Regions from separate parts of the Virgibacillus salinus genome, predicted to be linked through region 4. Evidence: predicted binding sites of a transcription regulator. Region 4 holds the regulator's gene; each other region holds the start of a gene.
What was found. The regulator Rex, encoded in region 4, represses fermentation and respiration genes when NADH is low (regulators of the CRP and FNR family bind a similar motif). The targets are predictions, from matches to a motif close to TTGTGAAATATTTCACAA.
Positions count from the first base shown of each region.

Region 1 (2,205 bases), on a different contig from region 4:
CATGTACATTCGCTCCTCTATTTATCGAATAATAAATAATATGTATAAAAGCCTAACTATGTGTGTAATTAGCTTGAAAGAATAGGAAAGTTTATGTAGTATTATTGTATAAATAAATATTTGGCCTTAATTTTGAGGAGGAGATTTACTTGGCATTTATTATTACATCACCTTGTAAAGATGAGAAATCAGGCGAATGTGTCGAAGTTTGTCCTGTTGATTGTATAGAAGAAGGAAAAGATATGTTCTTCATTGATCCGGATATATGTATTGATTGTGGAGCTTGTGAAGCAGTTTGCCCAGTGGAAGCTATTTATATGGAAGATGAAGTTCCTGAAGAAGAAAATGAATACATTGCTTTAAATCGTAAATTCTATGAAGATCAACAATAAAGCAACAGCCGCTACTCATAAGAGGGCGGCTTTTATTTTATCGAAAAATTATTATAACCCTTATGCTCCTCTATTTTCTCCACTGTTATATCATCAACACGAATGAACTGATTAAACCCACTTTCCAGCTCTATTAAAAATGAATTTACACTTGTCTCCTCACCTTCAACTTCCAATTCAACAGTACCATTAGATTGATTTTGGACCCATCCGGTTAAACCATGTTCTTTTGCTTTTTGCTGAGTGGTGTACCTGAAACCAACTCCCTGTACTCGCCCGCTTACAGTTACATGTAGAAGCATGTAATCACTCCCTAGAATAATATTACTTTATTGCATATTTTTTACAATGCATAACAACCTAATAGTATATTACCGCAAAATATGCTAATTAAACTAATAACTCGATGATAAAGTATATGGGTTTCACTTGAATCTATTTATGTGATAATTGTCACTTAAATTTAAATATTCAATATAATTAATTGTTCCATAAAATGATACATGATATGCTGAATCTACTAGATGGAATAAGTTTCTATCTTAATTATTATAAACAATTAATAAAAATAGTACACTCAAAGAGGTGATCATTTTATGTCAGGTCCTGCATTAAAACATGTCGATAGTCACAAAGCTATTCATGAAGCAGCACTAAATGAGGCAATTGAATTGACGAATTTCCTCGATAAGCTAGTTAGAGATAATCATACCGAAAAAGCGTTGGAACTAGCTTATGTAATTGTCGAACAATGGGAAACTAGAACACTTCGACATGCTGAAGCTGAAGAAGAAGGATTATATAAAGAATTAGTTGAAGAAAATCCCGATCTAAATGAGGATATTGTTGCATTAACCAGAGATCATAATTTGTTAAGGATATTAATTAAGGAAATTAAATCCACTCTAAAAGACGACGGCATCAATGATGGAGTTGTCCAAAAATTCCAATCGTTAATTATAGTAGATGAGCTTCATAACCAAAAAGAAATGGAAGTACTACCAGAACACTAATCATATATTAAAAAAATTACTGGAGGTGAGTTGATATGGAATCAGAACGATTACAGACAGAGCAGGAACAATTTTTAAGAGTCGCTTTGCCGGATCTGTACAGCTTTCTAATGGAAGAAGTGGAAAAACATTATAATATACATCCTTATGATATCCAAGCACACGTCATTAAAGATTCGAAGCAATACCAACTCATTTTTTATTATGGAGATGGCTTCGCACACCAAAAATCGAAGTATTTTTCACATGAAGCAGTTGAAAGAATGGGTGAGGAAATGACAGACTTTTCCAAAGAACTTGGAGAAGCTTGTAAAGAAGTTATGATAGCAGATTATTTTAAAATGATGAAGATGTAATAACTCCAGCAAAAATAGGGGGATTTAGATGTTGTTTGAAGACGGTGCTAGTTATGTCCAGGATAGAGAAGACCTAATAGCAATACTTAAGATGCGATTTGGGGAAATACCCCCAAAAGTGATTGAAGAAATATATGCGATTGAGGAATACAACACCTTAGAACGTTTAATAGTGGTTTCTTCAAACGTTCCAAGCCTAAAGATATTTCTTGAAGAATTAAAAGAAGGTGCAGGCAGTTTTAAAATTCTTGGCGAACGGTTTAATCCTATCCAATCATTAAATGAAGAAGGTGAAAATAGATGAGGAGCAGTAATAAACTGTTAGAAACACTTAAACATATCCGTCATGGTGAAAAAATTAATGATGATTTCACCGAGGAAAGTCCTCGTCCGCGTGATTCTGAAGATATATATCGGAGACGCTGGCAGCATGACAAGATAGTC
Region 1 is NZ_FNKD01000002.1:533,044-535,248, forward strand. It holds gene BLS02_RS09515 (M14 family metallopeptidase) at 1-3, opposite strand, end outside; gene BLS02_RS09520 (indolepyruvate ferredoxin oxidoreductase subunit alpha) at 150-392, shown strand; gene BLS02_RS09525 (acylphosphatase) at 425-694, opposite strand; gene BLS02_RS09530 (hemerythrin domain-containing protein) at 989-1,405, shown strand; gene BLS02_RS09535 (hypothetical protein) at 1,441-1,761, shown strand; gene BLS02_RS09540 (hypothetical protein) at 1,790-2,065, shown strand; gene BLS02_RS09545 (nitrate reductase subunit alpha) at 2,062-2,205, shown strand, end outside.
Region 1: the regulator Rex is predicted to act here: its motif matches at 834-851, upstream of BLS02_RS09530 (hemerythrin domain-containing protein).

Region 2 (2,205 bases), on a different contig from region 4:
AGTGCGCAACTACTCGCCCGACCTGTTATAAAATTAATACACGCCTTTCAATTCTCCAATAAAAGAAAAAACTTCTAGCCAAATACCTGCTAGAAGTTTTTGCAGTTTAGTTAGCTTGTTTTTTCTTTTTCCGCATTGCTTTTGGAATATAAACGCAATATGGTTCACTCTCCATGTAATCACCGGTTACGTTATATGCCCTTGATCTTGATCCACCGCATACATGCCGGAATTCACATACTCCACATTTCCCCTTATATTTATCGGGATTACGCAAGTTTTGGAACACTTCTGATTCACGGTAAATCGTTGCAAGTGGTGTCTCGCGTACATTTCCTGCTTTTATCGGTAACAGTCCACTTGGAAAAACATCACCGGTATGTGAAATAAACACAAAGCCGTTGCCATCATTGACCCCTTTAGGTGCACGACCGAGCCCATCAATTTGACCTGTCTTGCCGCTCATTAGTGCGTCTTCATAACGAATCGCATCATCATGATCTTTATTCTCGCGCATTTTTCCTTGAATAACAACACGGCGATAATGCTGTGCTGCGGTTGTTTTTATATCGTATGGAACACGTCTTGACAGTTTATATAGCCAGCGTAATACTTTCTCATGTTCAGCAGGTGAAATCATATCACTTTCTTTTCCACGACCAGTTGGCACAAGGAAAAACACACTCCAAAGCACACAACCTAATTTCTCCACCATTTCAGCCATTTCATCCAGATAGTCGACATTATATCTTGAAATCACTGTATTTATCTGGAGGGGCATTTCCAGCTCATGTAAATAATTTATCGCATTCATTGTTAAATCAAACGAACCTGACGTACCACGGAAATGATCATGAACCTCTGCAGAGTGTCCATCGATGGAAAATGCCCATCTTGCTAGCCCAACATTCTTCGCCTTTTCCATTGCTTCTTTCGTTACATTCGGTGTTGCAGAAGGTGTCATCGATACACGTACACCTTTTTTCACCGCGTATTCAGCTATATCAAAGACATCCGGACGCATTAATGGGTCACCGCCTGTAAAAACAAGCATCGGATTATTCATTTCATATATATCATCAATTAATTTTTTTCCCTCTTCAAATGATAATTCTAATGGGTGCCGATGGTATTGTGCTTCTGCCCTGCAATGCAGACATTTCAATTCACAGGCACGTGTCAATTCCCAAATAACGATAAACGGGTTTTCATTATAATCTTGTGGAAACATGCTACCCCTCCTAAATTAGTTGCTGCATCTAGCTTACCTATTTCCCTTGTGACCAGATGTGACATTTCTCACTAATATGTAAATGTCATAAAATCGCCAAGTTTTAATGCGAAAACTTAAAAAGGATATTAATACCTTCTTAACTGCAAATTAAAACCCTTGGATTAACCACCAAGGGCTTAACAATTTTACTGTTTACCTATTGCTACACGCCACAGAGATGGACCTTCTTCTAAGTACTCCCATGAGAATGTATCTTCACGTTCAATCATAAACTGATAATGAAGCGGTTTTGGATTATGATCATTGGAAAGCTCCATAAACTCTCCTGATTTCAGCTCATCAAATACCTCAAATATTTTTTGATGCCTAAACCTTGGCTCTATTTCCGGTGCATGAATTTTCACTGCAAACTGAGTATCATTCATTGCTTTTCCCTCCAAATTAAGATTTGATAACCTTTAACCAACTTCATCATAAACGCAAATTCTATTCTTAGTTGTGAGTGAGAACACACCTTGACATGATATTTATCACGCTGACAAATAATTTTCACACTTATTGGTTATAGGAATCTATATAAAGTGATAAAATGTAATTGGACTAATACTAAAATAAAGTGCTGTTGTTTATTATTGAAGAAGGGAGTATGAAATTGAATACACATACAATTCAAGAATTATTACAAAAGGTTCCATTGTTTAAAGATTTGACTGACTATGAAATGGAGCCAATTGTTGAACTAGCTAAACACCGCATGTACCGTCATGGCACACATATATTTATGCAAGGCGATCCATTGACAAACGTCTACTTTATTCATCAAGGAAAAGTCAAAATTTACAAAACTGACATTCATGGGAAAGAACAGATTGTTAACGTTCTGCAACCTGGCGATATGTTTCCGCACCAAGGTTTTTTTAGACAAGGTGATTGCCCGGCACACTCCGAAGTACTGGAAGATGCTATACTAA
Region 2 is NZ_FNKD01000003.1:415,857-418,061, reverse strand. It holds gene BLS02_RS14115 (YrhK family protein) at 1-78, shown strand, start outside; gene BLS02_RS14110 (TIGR04053 family radical SAM/SPASM domain-containing protein) at 107-1,231, opposite strand; gene BLS02_RS14105 (DUF2249 domain-containing protein) at 1,420-1,659, opposite strand; gene BLS02_RS14100 (Crp/Fnr family transcriptional regulator) at 1,887-2,205, shown strand, end outside.
Region 2: the regulator Rex is predicted to act here: its motif matches at 1,288-1,305, upstream of BLS02_RS14110 (TIGR04053 family radical SAM/SPASM domain-containing protein).

Region 3 (2,205 bases), on a different contig from region 4:
GTTATTACTACTAGTACTACTCCTAACAGCATCAACCCTAGTCCAACCCAAGCCATTTTCCTTACTTTTGGAAGAAGTCCTCCTAATGTATGGGATAGAACTGCATATAAATAACCAATTGTGAATGTAGCTGTAAAAACTAGAATTAATAAAATACCGTGTGCAGTTAACACTTGGTAATAGTTTAACCATGCTGGCAATTCCAGAAGACCGGCCCTCTGAAGCCCTTGTACTAATCCTAAAATTCCGCCAATAAGTAATGTAATAAAGGCTACTGATAAATATGATTTCGATATTTTAGCATCCAAAGGATTAACGCCTAATCCTTTATTCGCCTTCTCGCGAAATGTTTCTTTTATTGATTGTTCCATTTGACTTTACCTCCTTTACTTCACCGTGATTGTCGTGGACATAAGCTGATGCCCCGCACCGCAATATTCATTACATAACACTAGATACTCGCCTGGCTCATCAAATGTGTGTGTAATTTCTTGGATGTGACCTGGCATTACCATTGCATTAATGTTTGTTCCAGCAACTTGAAAGCCATGAACAACATCTTTGGAAGTCATTGTAAATGTTACTTCTGCCCCAGCTGGAACTTCAATATCGCTGGGAGTAAAGCCAAACGCTTGTAAGGTCATAACAACTTCATATTCGTTTTCCCCCACCTTTTTCACGCCAGGATTATCAAATGGAGCAGTTTGATCTACTTGCTCAGGATCAATATTTTCTTTATTACTTGGTGGCCCCATACCTAACGCGAATGTTTGATAACCTACTATAACCATAAATAAAATTAAAATTCCGGCACTTAATCCAAGCCAAATTTCTTCTAAGCGATGCATATCCTTTCCCTCCTATACTCTGGACATATATAACCAAAAGACTCCTACCCACATAACAACGATGACTCCTAACACAAATAACACGGAAACCATTGTACCTTTTAATGATTTTTCTTCTTTATTTTCGACTGGAGTACTCGTTTTTGCTGCTTCCATCACAAATCCCCTCCTTGTAAACTATCTTTCTACTACATCTTATTTTTTTAAGGGGTTTTGCGAAGTGAACTAAATCACACGAATACGTGATTTTAATTACAGGGGGAATCCCAGTGATCATTTATAAAGAATTCCAAAAAAAATAAAGAGTAATACCCTTGATATAACAGGGTTTAACTCTTTAAATATAACCATTATAATTTGTAACTACTTCGACACATTTTCGGAAATTATATTTGTTAGAAAACTGGTATTCGTTAAAATGCATGTTTAAAAAGGAGGATAAAAATGACCGAGTCGGCTAAAAAACCTTACACTCTGCAGTGCAAGCCTTTGTGGCAAATGTCATAGTTGCACTTATGCAAATAAGAAAGTAGCTATTCATTTTTAATTGCCAGTAAAAGTTGCTTGGAAAAGAAATAAAGATATGTCTCTTTTACTTGCTCGTACCAAATATGTTCAACCGCATGTTTGTACAGATCCATTTGAATTTTATACCTATCTAAAAGTTTATCTTTTACACGATCGGTTACTTCCTCAGTGATTCCATCAGTCTTATAATCAAGAATAATCCATCCATCATCTTTTGGAATAACACAGTCTATAACACCTTGCACCAATACTTGTTCATCCATATTATTGGTCCAGTTTGCATAAACTTCTTTTGCAGATAACGAAAGACTGAATGGTACTTCCCGATAAATAATCGGCGATTCCATGATTAATTGAGCAATTGACGTGTTAAAAAATTGTTCAACAGCAGTGGTCTCAATAACCTCTGCCTCCTGTTTCGTCAAAATTTCCCGTTCTACTAATTGTTCCACAAATTCTTCTATTTCTGTTGCAGTCATTGGCTTCGTCAGTGGTATATGCTGCATCACTGTGTGCATTGCAGTACCACGTTCTGCCGCAGTAATCGATTTTTGTTTTTGCATAAAAGCAGGTCGTTTGGCGATTGGGGCATGAGACGTTTGGATAAGCTGTTCACCACTATATTCATCTTTTATCTCCCGCTGTCTTTTAATTTCGGTCACTGTTTGTTTGGCTCTGTAAGTTGCAGCTTCAAGATATGGATACGTGTAAGCAAGGCGATCGTCAACAGCCCAATCCAAGTGGCTATCATCCAATTCCAGCGGATGCCAATTCACGATATTTTCTTTTCGCTCTAGATCAGCTTGCGTAACTGCTTCATCTAGATTAG
Region 3 is NZ_FNKD01000003.1:383,426-385,630, reverse strand. It holds gene BLS02_RS13920 (cbb3-type cytochrome c oxidase subunit I) at 1-371, opposite strand, end outside; gene BLS02_RS13915 (cytochrome c oxidase subunit II) at 387-848, opposite strand; gene BLS02_RS13910 (cytochrome c oxidase subunit 2A) at 861-1,004, opposite strand; gene addA (helicase-exonuclease AddAB subunit AddA) at 1,382-2,205, opposite strand, start outside.
Region 3: the regulator Rex is predicted to act here: its motif matches at 1,067-1,084, upstream of BLS02_RS13910 (cytochrome c oxidase subunit 2A).

Region 4 (2,205 bases):
TCTTTTTCAAGACTACGAAGTTCCTGCTCCTTGATTAGCAAGTGCTCAAATACTTCTACCATTTCATTCCAAATGGTTTTATCAGATTCAAGGCCAGTGTGTTGCGAAAGATAGCCTGTGGTTAGATCCTTTGGTTTAAACAATTCACCTACATCATGAGAAAGTTCGCCAGCCATAATTTTAAGTAAGGTTGACTTGCCAGCCCCGTTTCTGCCAACAATCGCGATTCGGTCTTTAGCTTTTATTTCAATTTTTATATTTGATAAAATCTCGTCTGCTCCAAATGATTTGGAGAGACCATTCATTTGCATAATAATCATTTCGTTCACCTCATCCTATACAAGTGTATCTTATAATGAATTGGCTCGGCAATGATATTGTGAAATTAATCACGACTTATCTGTTTTTTTCTGATAGAATAGGTCTTAATAAGACATGGCAGGGAGTTGAGCATATGGCAGATTTTACTCATTTTAATGAACAGGGAAGAGCAAAAATGGTTGATATTAGTGATAAAAGTGAAACCGAGCGGACAGCTACTGCTATTTCAAGTATTCAAGTAACCAAAGAAATCTATCAAAAAATAACAACAAATAAGATGAAAAAGGGAGATGTACTTTCGGTGGCTCAGGTTGCTGGAATAATGGCTGCCAAAAAAACACCTGACTGGATACCGATGTGTCATCCCTTACAATTAAAGGGAATTGATATTTCATTTGATTGGGAGACTAATAATACATATGTATTGCAAATACAGGCATTTGTGAAGACAAAAGGAAGTACAGGTGTTGAAATGGAAGCCCTAACAGCAGCTTCAGCTACAGCACTTACGGTATATGATATGTGTAAAGCAATTGATAAAGGAATGGTAATCGGTCCAACGTATGTACTGTCGAAAAAAGGCGGTAAGTCAGGAAATTACTATCGTGAAGATCAGGGGGAATAATCATGGATCAAAATAAAATTCCGCAGGCTACAGCAAGGAGGCTTCCATTATATTATAGATTTTTAAATAACTTGAATCACCAAGGGAAAAAGCGAGTATCTTCAAAAGAACTGAGTGAGGCGGTAAAAGTTGATTCCGCTACTATCAGAAGAGACTTTTCTTACTTTGGGGCATTGGGAAAAAAAGGGTATGGCTACAACGTCGAATACCTGCTTGGGTTTTTCCGAAAGACATTGGACCAAGATGAGGTAACTGAAGTTGCATTAATTGGTGTAGGGAATCTTGGAACTGCTTTTTTACATTATAATTTTATGAAAAATAACAATACAAAGATAGTGAAGGCTTTTGATACTAATGCAGAAAAAATTGGAACAGATATTGGAGGCGTACCGATATTTCATATTAATGATTTAGAGGAGAAAATGACAGGAGTCAGTGTAGCAATCTTAACTGTACCGGCCAATGAAGCACAAAGCATTACAAACAGACTTGTCGACTATGGCGTTTCCGGAATCCTTAACTTCACTCCAGCAAGAATTACGGTTCCTGAGAAAATCCGTGTTCATCATATTGATTTAGCAGTAGAATTGCAATCATTGGTTTACTTTTTGAAACATTATCCACTGGACTTAGATTAAATTTCAAATAGCTAACTTCTGTTACTGGGGGTATTTGCATGCGAAGAATAGATTCTAAATGGCTTGTAGTAATGTCAGTATTGTTTGGGACATTCACCGTCATTTTAAATAATAGTATGCTAAACCCAACACTGCCTACCTTTATGAGACTATTTGAAGTTGATGCTGTAGCGGTCAGTTGGATGCTGACAATTTTTATGGTGTCGATGGGAATGACAATGCCGTTGACAGGTTACTTAGGTGATCGTTTTGGGAAAAAGCGTATTTACATAATTGGGCTCATCATATTTATGATTGGCTCGATATCAGGGGCGGTATCGTCTGATTTAGGTATGGTAATTATTTCAAGAGCTATTCAGGGTACTGCTGGAGGCCTTATGATGCCAATAGCGATGGCACTTATCTTTAACGCATTTCCTAAAAATGAAAGAGGTCTCGCCGTTGGTATTTATGGTGTTGCAGCAATGGTAGCACCTGCAATTGGACCAACCGTTGGCGGGGTTGTTATCGAGTTTTTTACTTGGCAGTTCCTTTTTCTATTTAATCTGCCATTTGCTCTTTTAGGAATATTATTTTCTACTAAATATCTAGCCCCAACCGAAAAAAACCAGGATCTTAAAT
Region 4 is NZ_FNKD01000005.1:226,345-228,549, reverse strand. It holds gene BLS02_RS18155 (ABC-F family ATP-binding cassette domain-containing protein) at 1-320, opposite strand, end outside; gene moaC (cyclic pyranopterin monophosphate synthase MoaC) at 455-946, shown strand; gene BLS02_RS18145 (redox-sensing transcriptional repressor Rex) at 949-1,584, shown strand; gene BLS02_RS18140 (MDR family MFS transporter) at 1,623-2,205, shown strand, end outside.